4 regions of the Mycoplana sp. MJR14 genome follow, and region 1 is predicted to be linked to each of the others. Evidence: predicted binding sites of a transcription regulator. Region 1 holds the regulator's gene; each other region holds the start of a gene.
The links. The regulator LexA, encoded in region 1, represses DNA repair genes until DNA is damaged. The targets are predictions, from matches to a motif close to TGTTCNNNNTGTGTTCNG.
Positions count from the first base shown of each region.

Region 2: the regulator LexA is predicted to act here: its motif matches at 1,397-1,414, upstream of dnaE (DNA polymerase III subunit alpha).
Region 3: the regulator LexA is predicted to act here: its motif matches at 1,466-1,483, upstream of P0086_RS02920 (ImuA family protein).
Region 4: the regulator LexA is predicted to act here: its motif matches at 2,337-2,354, upstream of recA (recombinase RecA).

Region 1 is NZ_JARGEO010000006.1:162,119-165,438, reverse strand. It holds gene P0086_RS16015 (ComEC/Rec2 family competence protein) at 1-1,543, shown strand, start outside; gene lexA (transcriptional repressor LexA) at 1,524-2,234, opposite strand; gene P0086_RS16005 (hypothetical protein) at 3,037-3,320, shown strand, end outside.
Region 2 is NZ_JARGEO010000014.1:46,908-50,227, forward strand. It holds gene P0086_RS23170 (ABC transporter ATP-binding protein) at 1-652, shown strand, start outside; gene P0086_RS23175 (hypothetical protein) at 707-1,285, opposite strand; gene dnaE (DNA polymerase III subunit alpha) at 1,690-3,320, shown strand, end outside.
Region 3 is NZ_JARGEO010000001.1:590,170-593,489, forward strand. It holds gene ligD (DNA ligase D) at 1-779, opposite strand, end outside; gene P0086_RS02920 (ImuA family protein) at 1,543-2,301, shown strand; gene P0086_RS02925 (DNA polymerase Y family protein) at 2,219-3,320, shown strand, end outside.
Region 4 is NZ_JARGEO010000011.1:49,619-52,938, forward strand. It holds gene alaS (alanine--tRNA ligase) at 1-802, opposite strand, end outside; gene recA (recombinase RecA) at 1,190-2,278, opposite strand; gene P0086_RS21055 (carbohydrate kinase family protein) at 2,510-3,320, shown strand, end outside.

The DNA.
Region 1 (3,320 bases):
AGGCGGTCTCGTCACCGTCACCCTCTACATCCTGATCTCCGGGGGCGCCGTCTCGGCCGTCCGTTCCTGGCTGATGATCGTCATCATGCTGCTCGCCGTCCTCGTCGATCGCTCCGCCATCAGCCTGAGAAACATCGCCCTGTCGGCGATCGTCATCCTGTCGGTCACGCCCTCGGCCGTCACCGGTCCCGGCTTCCAGATGTCCTATGCCGCGACCCTCGGGCTCGTGGCCGGCTATGCCGCCTGGCGGGACCGGGGTGCCACCGGCGACCGACCGGCCGCACGCGGTCGGCGGCTGACGCGGCACGCGAGCGGATTCGTCGCCGGCCTGCTGCTCACTTCCGTGATCGGCGGCCTTGCCACGCTCGCCTATTCCGTCGGTCACTTCCATCGGATTCCCGCCTACGGGCTTGCCGGCAATCTGCTCGCCATGCCGATCATCTCCCTCGTGGTGATGCCGATGGGGGTCGTCGCCATGCTGCTGATGCCGTTCGGCCTCGAAGGCATTCCCCTCGAGGTGATGGGAATGGGCATCGAAGCCATCATCGCCCTGGCGCATCTCGTGTCCGGTTGGGGCGGCGAGATCGTCACCGGACGCCTGCCGCCGCTTTCCTTCGCCCTCCTGGCCGCGGGTGGGGCGATCGCCTGCCTGTTCCGGACACAGATCGCAGCACTCGCCCTCCTGCCGCTCGTCGCAGGCGCCGGTCTGGCTTTCTTCCCGCCCGCACAGCCGGCGCCGCAAGTGCTGGTGTCCGAGGACGGAACGCTGGTGGCGCTCGTCCACGACCGTGAGGCTGCGACCAATCGCCGGCAGCCCCCGGGCTTCATCTACGATCAATGGCGGTATGCGCTTCGGCTTAAGGAACACCGGGCGCCTGCGACACTCGAAAGCGGGGAACGCGAGCGTGGGGGTATTGCAAGCTCAACAGCGGGCGGCCGAGCCACGGGGCCAACCGGTCGACAGGGCGACGGGCGATCGGTCGGTGGGCAATCGCCTGACAGGCAATCGGGTAACGGTAGATTGCGTGACGGGCAACTAGGCGAGGACAACTCCATATCGCCGCCCGAGGCTGCGGCATCCGGCCCCGGGGTCTCCGGGCGGTCTCCGGCCGGGGCCGGCACGATGGGCGGGGCGTTCGACGCGGCCTTCTCCCTGGCGGCCGCGCAGAAGCGCTTCGTCTGCCGCCGGCAGGCGTGGTGTGCCGGCGTCGCTGCCGCCGGCTGGCGGGTGATCTGGCTGGAGGATCCGATCCACCTGGCCGCGGCATGCGACAGCGCCGATATCGTGATTGCCCCGCGCCATCGCGGCGGACGCGCCTGCAGCAACGGAACCCCGTTGATCGGCCGGCAAAACCTGCGCCTGACCGGCGCCCTGGAGATCGCATCGACGGGCCCTGGTGGCGGGGCAGGGCGCGACATGTCCATCACGCCGGCCGTCGTCCAGATCCACCGCCCCTGGAACCGCCATCGCCTCTACGACTGGCGCTCCGACAGCTTCTGGGATCCGGACCGAACCCGCGGCGTCAATGATAGCGACGAATGAGACCGACCAGCTTGCCCTGGATCTTGACGCGATCGGGGCCGAAAATCCGCGTCTCGTAGGCCGGGTTGGCAGCCTCCAGCGCGATCGAGGCGCCCTTGCGGCGAAAGCGCTTGAGGGTCGCCTCCTCGTCGTCGACGAGCGCCACCACGATATCGCCGGGGTTGGCCGTTCCGGCATTGCGGATGATCACCGTATCGCCGTCGAGGATGCCCGCCTCGATCATCGAGTCACCCCGAACCTCCAGCGCGTAGTGCTCGCCGCCGCCCAGCATTTCCGCCGGCACGGAGATATCGTGGGTGTTGTTCTGGATGGCGGAGATCGGCACGCCGGCGGCGATCCGGCCCATCACCGGCACGGCAACGGAGCTCTCCGATGCCGGAGCCTGCGGCCGTTCCGGCGCCGGCTTTTCCTTGCCGAGGCTGCCTTCGATGACGGAGGGCGAGAAGCCGCGCCGCGCCTTCAGGCTAGGCGAATAGGCCTCCGGCAGCTTGATGACCTCCAGCGCGCGGGCGCGATTGGGCAACCTGCGGATGAAGCCGCGCTCCTCGAGTGCGGTGATGAGCCGATGGATGCCGGACTTCGACGCCAGGTCGAGCGCATCCTTCATCTCGTCGAACGACGGCGGAATTCCCGTCTCCTTCATCCGCTCGTGGATGAAGAGAAGCAGTTCCTGTTGCTTGCGGGTCAGCATGGCTCGTCACCCAGAATCGTGAAACAAATACGGAACAAACACTATCTGTTCCATTTGTGTTCCGCAAGTGGCTAAAATTCAGTGAATTCGACGCTCCGGACAGGCCATGTGGTGGGACGTTGACGGCCGCTGGCGAACGGCTATAAAGTCGCTGTGCGCCGCTCTGGGGTGTACAAGGCACCCGATGCCGACACAACTTGTCGCGCCGGGCCAATGGAAGAGTGTCCGAGTGGTTTAGGGAACCGGTCTTGAAATTCTATTTCGCCGGTCACTACTCATCCCAATTGATCCCAAAAACTCCCGTTTTTTCAGTGCATTGACGCCTATCTCGTATCGGCCCATACGGAATGATACGTGAACGTGCTACGGAGTTGAGTTGCAAAGATCGTAGCGGTGTGTTCTCTTTTCGTTCTTCAGCTGGCTACCAAGGTAACTCGACCGGAAGGAGACCGTTATAGGTGCGGCCAACTATGTCAGAGAAATGGAAATGGAGCAGTCCGCCGGCTCCGGCGGATCGCGCACCTCGAATCCGCCGGCCGGCGTGGACTGGTTAGTTCCACCACGCATAAACGGCACCGCGATGAATTCGTCGCTACTGAATGGCGAGCTGCCTGCGAAGTGTTGCGACAGGTATGCAGAGAAGCGGTGCTGGCAACCTTCCAAAGGATCCCCGATTAATAGATGTGACGCGCTCTTTCAAATTATCATGCTTGCCACAGAATACATCCAATGCTTGAAGAGCAAGTTGTTAAAGAATTGATTTTGTGCCATGATATAAAGTTGAAAGAAAATGGAGGGGGCAATGTGGAGAACTCGCATAGGTCCAATCAGTGGCGTTATTGCCTTGCTCCTGGTATTTTGGTTGGTTCCTGAAGTCGAATCGTATTTTGACGAACCTGCCGATGCGTCGCAGAACGATTGTGGCAAGAGGGGGCAGGCCGAAGACCCAATTTATAAGCCGCGGCCCTACTACGAGGGCAAGGTTCTCAATATTCGACTCACGGACGAGGGTAGCTTTGTCGACCGGTGTGAACTCACCAATGTTCTATTTGAGTTAAACTGGGATAGACCGAGACGGGCAGATAA
Region 2 (3,320 bases), on a different contig from region 1:
CGATCGCCACTACGGCCAGGGCGAGACGGTGCTGTCGATCCTGAAGGGGGCGGATTTCACCCTGCGCAGTGGTGAGATCGCAGCGCTGGTGGCCCCGTCCGGCACCGGAAAGTCGACGCTGCTGCACGTCGCGGGCCTGCTGGAGCGGCCCGATGCCGGCGATGTCGTTGTCAACGGCCATTCCTGCGCCACGCTCGGCGACGAGGAGCGCACGGCGATCCGCCGCAACGAGATCGGCTTCGTCTACCAGTTCCACCATCTCCTGCCGGAGTTCTCGGCGCTGGAGAACATCATGATGCCGCAGCTGATCGCCGGGCTTCCCAAGGCCGAGGCCCGCGAGCGGGCGAAGCAGCTGCTCGACTACATGCGCATCGGCCATCGCGGCGACCATCGCCCGTCGGAGCTTTCCGGCGGCGAGCAGCAGCGGGTCGCGATCGCGCGCGCCGTCGCCAATGCGCCGCTCCTGCTTCTCGCCGACGAGCCGACCGGCAATCTCGACCCCGAGACGGCCGGCTACGTGTTCGAGGCGCTGCAGGCGCTGGTGCGCCAGTCGGGCCTGGCGGCGCTGATCGCCACCCACAATCACGAGATCGCCGCCCTGATGGACCGCCGCGTCACCATCGAGGACGGCAAGGTCCGCGAAATGCACTGAGCCGCGGCTGCGGTTGGCGCCGGCCGCGTCGCGGGCCGGCGGACGAGGGCGGGCCTATTGCTGCTCCAGTCCGCAAGCCTTCTGCCCGATATCGTCGTTCCAGGCCTCCAGGCTGACCTGCTCGCCCTTGGTCGCGATTGGCTTGCCGTTCGCCGTTCCCTTGCCGGTGAGCACGTTCAGGTCGCAGCTTTCGGTGTGGTTCGGGTCGAGAGTGTCGTAGGCGGAGTAGGTGTAGCCGGCGACGACGAACCTGGAATTGCGGTAGGCGACCGTCAGGCTCTGCTCCCAGCGGTCGCGTCCGATCGCGCTGTTCTGCGAGGTGATCGAGATCGAGCCGTTCGAGAGCGCCGTGACGCCGGCCTCCTGTCCGAAGACGGTGGTGCTGCCCCAGATCTTGTTCGGAGCCGCGACCTTCAGCGACAGCCGCGGTTCGCCGTCGTCGGCGAGGTAGATATAGACGCCGTTGTCGTCGTCGCTGCCCTCGGCCGGCCTGACGATCAGCACCAGATCCTGCCGGCCATCCCTGTCCCAGTCGCCGGTCGCGGCCGCCGTGATCCTGTCGGCGGGAAACGTCTCGGCGATCGCGCCCGCCGGAGAAAGAAGGACAAGGGCGAGCGGCAGTGCGGTCTTCATCGTGCAAACATCCCTGACTGAGCGCCGAACATAGGAAAAGCCGGTCGGACAGTCCAGCGGTCCGCCGCGCCGCGCGCCTGCAACGGACTGTCTAATCTGCAGGGTTGACGAAAGAACAAAAATAGAACAGACTGGAAACATAAACAGATTGGAGACGTCAAATGACCGATTTCATGCGTGAACTCGCCGCCTTTACCTCCATTGCCATGTTCGTCGCGAGCCTGTCCGTCCTCGCGCTCGGGCTGTAACCGAGCCGTTGCTGTGGCCATCCGCCCCCAGCCCCCGCCTGCGGGGCGGGGATAAGGGCCGCGTCCCGAATGTTTGACTGGACTTCCGCTGCGCGAATCCGCTTATCCTTGCCTCCCTGAAACGGAGTGGCAATGATGGCGCAGGCTGGTGCGGACATGACGGGCGGACATTCGGCGGGCGGCGGCGTCCAGTTCGTCCATCTGCGCGTCCACTCGGCCTATTCCCTGCTGGAGGGCGCGCTGCCGATCAAGAAGATCCTCGGCAAGGCCGTCAGCGACAGCCAGCCGGCGATCGCCATCACCGACACCAACAACCTGTTCGCCGCGCTCGAGTTCTCGCAGAAGGCGGTGGCCGACGGCATCCAGCCGCTGATCGGATGTCAGCTCTCGATCGACATGGAGGACGAGGGCGAGGGCGAGCGCCGCAATCCGTCGCAGGCGCTGGCGAAGCTGCCGTCGATCGTCGTCCTCGTCGCCACCGACGCGGGCTACGTCCGCCTGATGGAACTGATCAGCCGCGCCTATCTCGGCGGCGAGGGCAGCGGCCATTCGGTGCACCTGATGCGCTCGTGGCTGGAAGAGGGAACGGACGGCCTGATCGCCTTGACCGGTGCCGCCACCGGCCCGGTCGACATGGCCTTCGCCGCAGGGCAGCCGGCGGTCGCCGAGGCGCGGCTCCTGGAATTGAAGCGGCTGTTCGGCGACCGGCTCTATGTCGAGCTGCAGCGGCATGGGAGCTACGACCGCAAGCACGAGCGGCGGATGATCGATCTCGCCTACCGGCACGACCTGCCGCTGGTGGCGACCAACGAGCCGTTCTTTCCGACGCCGGACGACTACGAGGCGCACGATGCCCTGATGGCGGTCGCCCACAACGCCATGGTGTCGGACGACAACCGTTTTCGCCTCTCGCCCGATCATTACCTCAAGAGCCGCGCGGCGATGGCCGCCCTGTTCGCCGATCTCCCGGAGGCGCTGGAGAACACGGTGGAGATCGCCAGGCGCTGCTCCTTCGTCCTGAAGACGCGCGCGCCGATCCTGCCGCGCTTCACCGGTGCCACCGACGATGCGGAGGAGGCCGAGCGCGCCGAGGCCGCGGAACTGCGCCGCCAGGCGGTGGAGGGGCTCGAGCGGCGGCTGGCCGCGCTCGGCCTGTCGCCGGGCTACAGTGAGGCGGACTACCGCGAGCGGCTGGATTTCGAACTCGGCGTCATCGAGCGGATGAAGTTTCCGGGCTACTTCCTGATCGTCTCCGACTTCATCAAGTGGGCCAAGCAGCAGAACATCCCGGTCGGGCCGGGGCGCGGCTCGGGCGCGGGCTCGCTCGTCGCCTACGCGCTGACGATCACCGACGTCGATCCGCTCCGCTTCTCGCTCCTGTTCGAGCGCTTCCTCAATCCCGAGCGCGTGTCGATGCCGGACTTCGACATCGACTTCTGCCAGGATCGCCGCGAGGAGGTGATCCGCTACGTCCAGCGCAAGTACGGCCGCGAGCAGGTGGCGCAGATCATCACCTTCGGATCGCTGCAGGCGCGCGCCGCCTTGCGCGACGTCGGCCGCGTCTTGGAGATGCCCTACGGGCAGGTCGACAAGATCTGCAAGCTGGTGCCGAACAACCCGGCCAACCCGACGCCGCTCTCCAAGGCGATCGAGGAAGAGCCGAAGCTGCAGGAGGAGGCGGAGAAGGAGCCGGTCGTCGGCCGGCTGCTCGACATCGCCCAGAAGATCGAGGGCCTCTATCGGCATGCCTCGACCCATGCCGCCGGCATCGTCATCGGCGACCGGCC
Region 3 (3,320 bases), on a different contig from region 1:
CAGAGTTGCGGCGCGATGAAGTCGGGCATTGCGGACTTCGCTGGCTTGGCAGCTTTGGCTGGGGCTGATTTCCTTTTAGTTTTGGTTTCGGCTTTTCGTTCTTCCGCAGCAAGGCCGTGGTTGCTGTCCCACACCGCATCCGCTTGAAGGTCGCCGCTCTGGACCATGAACGGCTTCGGCTTCCTGCCTTTGCCAGCTGCAATCGCTTCCATGGTTCGGCCCGAGGCCACCGAGGTTTCGTTGTCCTCAAGGACCGCAGCACCGTTCTCATCGACCGAGAAGTCGTCATGATGTTTGATCAGCAGCCAGTTGGTCCGCTTGCCCCCGTCGCGGTCGTTGCGCATCCGCACGAGGACAAAGCTGCCATGCAGCCGCTCGCCTTCCAGAGTGAACTTGAAGTCGCCCTTGGCCAGCGCCTGCTCCGGCGTTTTGTTGCCTTCCGGCTCCCAATAGCCACGGTCCCACAACATGACCGTGCCTCCGCCATACTGGCCTTTCGGTATGGTACCTTCGAAGTCGCCATAATCGAGCGGGTGATCCTCGACTTCGACAGCCAACCGTTTGTCGTGGGGATCGAGCGACGGTCCCTTGGTCACTGCCCAAGACTTGAACACCCCGTCGAGTTCGAGCCGCAAGTCATAATGCAGCCGCGTGGCGTCGTGCTTCTGAATGACGAAGCGCCTGCGGTTCGATGCCTTCAGCTTCGCTGCGCCGCTCGGTTCTTGCGTCTTCTGAAAATCGCGCTTCTGCTTATAGGTCGAGAGCTTGTCGCTGGCCATGGCAGTCTCCGGTACAAATCCGCCTCCCGTCTCGGACGAAGACGGTATGAGGCGCGGGCCGGACAGGTGAGACGCTCGGCTGCCGTTTCGTTGGCCGCGATGAGAAACCGGAAAAATCATCGCGTTCGTCATCCCTGTCACGTCCGGTTGACACGGCACGCGACCTCAGGAGGCAAAAAGCAACAGATTATCGTTTTGTTCCATGGAGTTGGGCAGGGAGTTGGGAAGGAGCGCCATCAGCTCTGAATGACCAACCTGGCACCGTCAGAATTGATATGCGATTTCAGCATGACTGCGGTGCAGCAAAGTCTATTTAATAGGCGACGGGAATCCGTATGATGTGCTTATCGAAGCGATGCACCTCCTCCCGCGTCGGTTCGATATGCAGACGTCCTACTCCTCCTCCCAAGGGCGTTTGCGGAAACAGCAACACTCCTCCTCCCAGTTGCTGTTCGGTTATTTTCGAAAAGCCTGCCGCACCTCCTCCCGCGGCAGGCTTTTTCGTTTCGGCAGCTGTCACGCCGCCGCATCTTTCAGGTCCTTGTGCAAAACGCGGAAAAAAATGAGGCAGTGGAGTCACTTGGCTCCCGCAGCCTAGGCTCCTGATTCGTTTCATCATTTCGCCCGCAGCGCTTTAGCGGAGCCTAAATAAGCTCGATAAGACCGGCTTGACTCCGTCATGGGCACGGAACAAAAGAAGAACACCAACAATTTTCGGGGACATGAAGTCCATGCAACACGAGCCGAGGGAGGTCCGTGAACGATGTCGCGCGTCTATAGCCCTCGGGTCATTGAGGAACTCAGGGATCGTATTGCGCACCTGGAAGGCAGCGCGGCGAAGAAGGCTGCCGCGCTTCCCTTCGGCGTTCGCCAAATTGATGAACGGCTACCGGGCGGTGGGCTGTCTTACGGCGCTCTTCACGAGGTCGCCGGTGGCGGTTCGGGCACTGTGGACGGCGCGGCGGCGGCCCTGTTCGCCGCCGGAATTGCCGCGCGCTCGAAGGGCAAGGTCCTCTGGTGCCTGACGAGACCTGACCTGTTTTTTCCCGCCATCGCCCAGGCCGGCCTGCATCCCGACCGAGTGATCTTCTGCGAAGGCGACAAGGAGGAGGACGTGCTGGCATCCATGGAAGAAGGGCTCTCTTTCGGTGGTTTGGCAGCCCTGGTCGGGGAGCTGGTTCGATTGCCGATGGTGGCATCCCGGCGGCTGCAGCTGGCTGCCGAAAAGACAGGAACCATGGGGCTCGTGGTCCGCAGATGGCGGCGGCAGACGGAAGCGTCGGACTTCGGCAATCCGACGGCCTCGACGACACGATGGAGGGTGAGCGTGCTTCCGTCGGAGGAGCTGCCGGTCGCGGGTGTCGGCCGGGCCCGATGGCTGCTGGAATTGACGCGCGTGAAAGCAGGCGAGTGTGCTGAGTTTGAAATAGGAGCCTGTGATGCCAAGGGTCGTGTGTGTCTACTTCCCCACTCTGCCAACAGACCGGATACGGCGGCATGGAAAGGGAGCCGTGCCAGCTGATCAGCCGCTCGTCGTCATTTCCAAATCGGGGTCGAAACGCTGGATCTCGGCTGCCGATACCGCCGCGCGCAAGCTCGGCCTCAAGGTGGGCATGCCGGCGAGCAAAGCTCAGGCCGTGGTCGCGAACCTCACGATGATCGATGCTGATCCCAGCGCTGATGCAGCAGCCCTTGAGCGCCTGGCACTATGGGCGCTCCGGCAATACAGCCCTGTCGTCGCCGTCGACGGCTCGGACGGGATCGTCATGGACACGGAAGGCGCCGATCACCTTCAGGGTGGCGAACATCTGCTGATCTCCGGGTTGGTCAACGCCTTGAGAGGGCGGGGACTTACCGCACGTGCCGCCGTCGCGGATACATGGGGAGCCGCGCATGCCATCACCCGCGTGACGTCGGCTGAAACGACCGTCGTTCCGGTGGGCGGTGTGTTGAAAGCGGTAACTGGCCTGCCGTTCCACTGTCTGCGTCTTCCGCCAGACACGATCCATGGGCGGCGGGTGATGGGCGTCGAGACGGTCGGTGAACTCTCCGCAATGCCTCGCGCTCCCGTGACGCTGCGATACGGTCCGGAAGTCGGCCGGCGGCTGGACCAACTGCTTGGTCGAATGGCAGAACCCATCGAACCCCTGCGCACTCCGGAGCTTGTCGAGGCAGCGAAGAACTTTCAGGAGCCGATCGGCGCGGCGGAGACGATCGCCAAATATGTGCGTCGACTGGTCGGCAAACTGACCACCAAGCTCGAGACACGTGGCCTCGGCGTCAGGCGTTCCGATCTCGTCATCCATCGTGTCGACAACACCCGCCAATGCATCCGAGCCGGCTTGGCAAAACCGGTGCGCGACCCCGCCCGGCTGTCAAAGCTTCTCTGCGACCGCATCGAGAAGATCGACCCGGGCTTCGGCATCGAACGCCTGGTGCTTGTCGCCATCATGGCAGAACCGCTCGAGGAGCGACAGACTGCATCCTCTCTGATCGAAGAACCCGTGGTCGACGTGACACCGCTTGTCGACATTCTCGGCA
Region 4 (3,320 bases), on a different contig from region 1:
GATCGTTGGCGTCGACGCCGGTCGCTTCCACCGACGCCGCGATCAGCGCCTGGAACAGGTCGATGTCATAGTTGTCGTGCTTGCCCTGCAGGAGGGCCGCGATCCGCTCCAGACCCATGCCGGTGTCGATCGACGGCCGCGGCAGGTCGATCCGCTCCTCCTTCGTCAACTGCTCGAACTGCATGAAGACGAGGTTCCAGATCTCGATGAAGCGGTCGCCGTCCTCTTCCGGCGAGCCGGGCGGGCCGCCCCAGATATGGTCGCCATGGTCGTAGAAGATCTCCGAACACGGCCCGCACGGGCCGGTATCGCCCATCGCCCAGAAGTTGTCGCTGGTGGCGATGCGGATGATGCGGCTGTCCGGCAGGCCGGCGATCTTCTTCCACAGGTCGAACGCCTGGTCGTCGGTGTGATAGACGGTGACCAGCAGCCGGTTCTTGTCGATGCCGAACTCCTTGGTGATCAGCCCCCAGGCGAGCTCGATCGCGCGCTCCTTGAAATAGTCGCCGAACGAGAAGTTGCCGAGCATCTCGAAGAAGGTGTGGTGGCGCGCGGTATAGCCGACATTGTCGAGGTCGTTGTGCTTGCCGCCGGCGCGCACGCACTTCTGCGCGGTTGCCGCCGTCGAATAGGGCCGCTGCTCCAGTCCGGTGAAGACGTTCTTGAACTGCACCATGCCGGCATTGGTGAACATCAGCGTCGGGTCGTTGCGCGGCACCAGCGGGCTGGACGAGACGACCTCGTGTCCGTTCTTGCGGAAATAGTCGAGAAAGGCCGACCGGATCTCATTCACGCCGCTCATCTTGCATCCCTATCATACTTGCAGGCGTTCGGGCCGAGCCCTGCCTTGAACCACACATTCGACCGGCTCGCACCGATCCAGACCGCTGCCCGCGCCGCCGGCGAGAGGCCGTCCCGCGACCGGCGCAGCGCCCGCACCGTCGAGCAGAAGCCTCCCCGGCAGGGCATGGGGCCGGCCGATCCCGCCCCATGCAGCAAAACCCGGTCCCGACCTCGGAAAACTGATGGCTTTTATCGTCCGCCCTCTCCCCTGTCCAGACGAGAAAGCCGGCCTTCGCCCTCGCGAAGACCGGCTTGAATATGCGGACCGGGAGAGGCCTGACGCCACTCGCCGCGGAGGAACTGTCGGGTCAGGACCTGCTCCCGACCCGAAACCCGACCCCGGCGATCACATCTCCGCCGCGCTGTCGCCGTCGTCATCCTCCGGCCGCCCGCTGTCGAGCAGCTTGTCGGCGATCAAACCGGCATTCTGGCGGAGCGCCATCTCGATCTCGCGTGCGGTATCGGGATTGTCGCGCAGGAACTGCTTGGCGTTCTCACGCCCCTGGCCGAGCCGCTGGCTGTTGTAGGAGAACCAGGAGCCGGACTTCTCGACGATGCCGGCCTTGACGCCGAGGTCGATCAGTTCGCCGGTCTTGGAGACGCCCTCGCCATACATGATGTCGAACTCGACCTCCTTGAAGGGCGGCGCCATCTTGTTCTTGACGACCTTGATCTTCGTCTGGTTGCCGATCACCTCGTCGCGCTCCTTCACCGCGCCGATGCGGCGGATGTCGAGGCGGACCGAGGCATAGAACTTCAAGGCGTTGCCGCCGGTCGTCGTCTCCGGCGAGCCGAACATGACGCCGATCTTCATGCGGATCTGGTTGATGAAGATGACCATGGTGTTCGAGCGCGAGATCGACGCCGTCAGCTTGCGCAGCGCCTGACTCATCAGGCGCGCCTGAAGGCCCGGCAGGCTGTCGCCCATCTCGCCCTCGATTTCAGCGCGCGGCGTCAGTGCTGCGACCGAATCGATGACGAGAACGTCGATCGCCCCCGAGCGCACCAGCGCATCGGTGATCTCGAGCGCCTGCTCGCCATTGTCCGGCTGCGAGATCAGAAGGTTCTCCAGGTCGACGCCGAGCTTGCGGGCATAGACCGGATCGAGCGCATGCTCGGCATCGACGAAGCCGCAGATGCCGCCTTTCTTCTGGGCCTCCGCGATCGTCTGCAGCGCCAGCGTCGTCTTGCCCGAGCTCTCCGGTCCGTAGATCTCGATGATCCGCCCCTTGGGCAGGCCGCCGATCCCGAGCGCGATGTCGAGACCGAGCGAGCCGGTCGGGATGGTTTCGATCTCGACGACACTGTCCTTCGAGCCGAGCTTCATGATCGAGCCCTTGCCGAACGACCTCTCGATCTGAGAAAGTGCCGCTTCGAGTGCCTTGCTTTTGTCCACCGATTTATCCTCTACGAGCCGCAAAGAGTTTTGTGCCATTTGCTCCACCTTTAGGTTATTGGGACCAGACAGGCAATGAAGCTGCCGATGGATGCTATGTACACTTTTTGTTCTCGTTTGGCAACAGCACACCATGCGATTGATTAGGCTTGATATTCAGGGGCGTGTTCCGTTTTCGTTTCAGCGCGCCCGCTCGACAGTATACCACGGCGCAGCCGGCCGTTGCGACGGCGATCGCCGCACGAATCGCGCCTCCGCCGGAGGGCCGCGATGACGGCTGTCAGGATCCTCGCCCTCGGCGGCGCCCATGTCGACCGGCGCGGCCGCATCCATGGCCAGACGGCGCCGGGCGCCAGCAATCCGGGCAGCTGGTTCGTCGAGGCCGGCGGCGGCGTCTTCAATGCCGCGCGCAACCTCGCCCGCCTCGGCCACCCCGTGCGGCTGATCGCGCCCCGCGGCGGCGACGCCGACGGCGAGATCGTCGCGGCGGCGGCGGAAGCGGCCGGCGTGGAGGACACGCCGTTCACCTTCCTCGACCGGGCGACGCCGAGCTACACCGCGATCATCGAGGCCGACGGCAACCTGGTGATCGCGCTGGCCGACATGGAGCTCTACCGCCTGTTCTCGCCGCGGCGCATGCAGCAGCGCGCCGTGCGCGAGGCATTCGCGGCCACGGGCGCCGTCCTCACCGACGCCAACCTGCCGGAGGAGACGATCGCGGCGATCGCCGACGCCGCGCGCCGCCACGCCCATCCGGTCTTCGGCATCGCCATCTCGCCGGCGAAGGTGGTCCGGTTCCGCCCCGTCCTTCCGGCCCTGGCCGGCCTGTTCATGAACGAGGCGGAGGCCCGCGCACTGATTGAGACGCAGCCCGACCGGCCGCAGGACTGGCCGGCGCTGCTGCGCGCCGCCGGCCTCGCCCGCGGCGTCATCAGCCGCGGCAGCGAAGCGGCGATCGCCTTCGACGAGACCGGGGCGGCAATGCTGGCGCCGCCCCGGCTGGAGATCCTGGGCGACGTCACCGGCGCCGGCGACGCGCTCGCCTCCGGCTTCCTGTCGGCCCATCTCGCCGGCCGGCCGC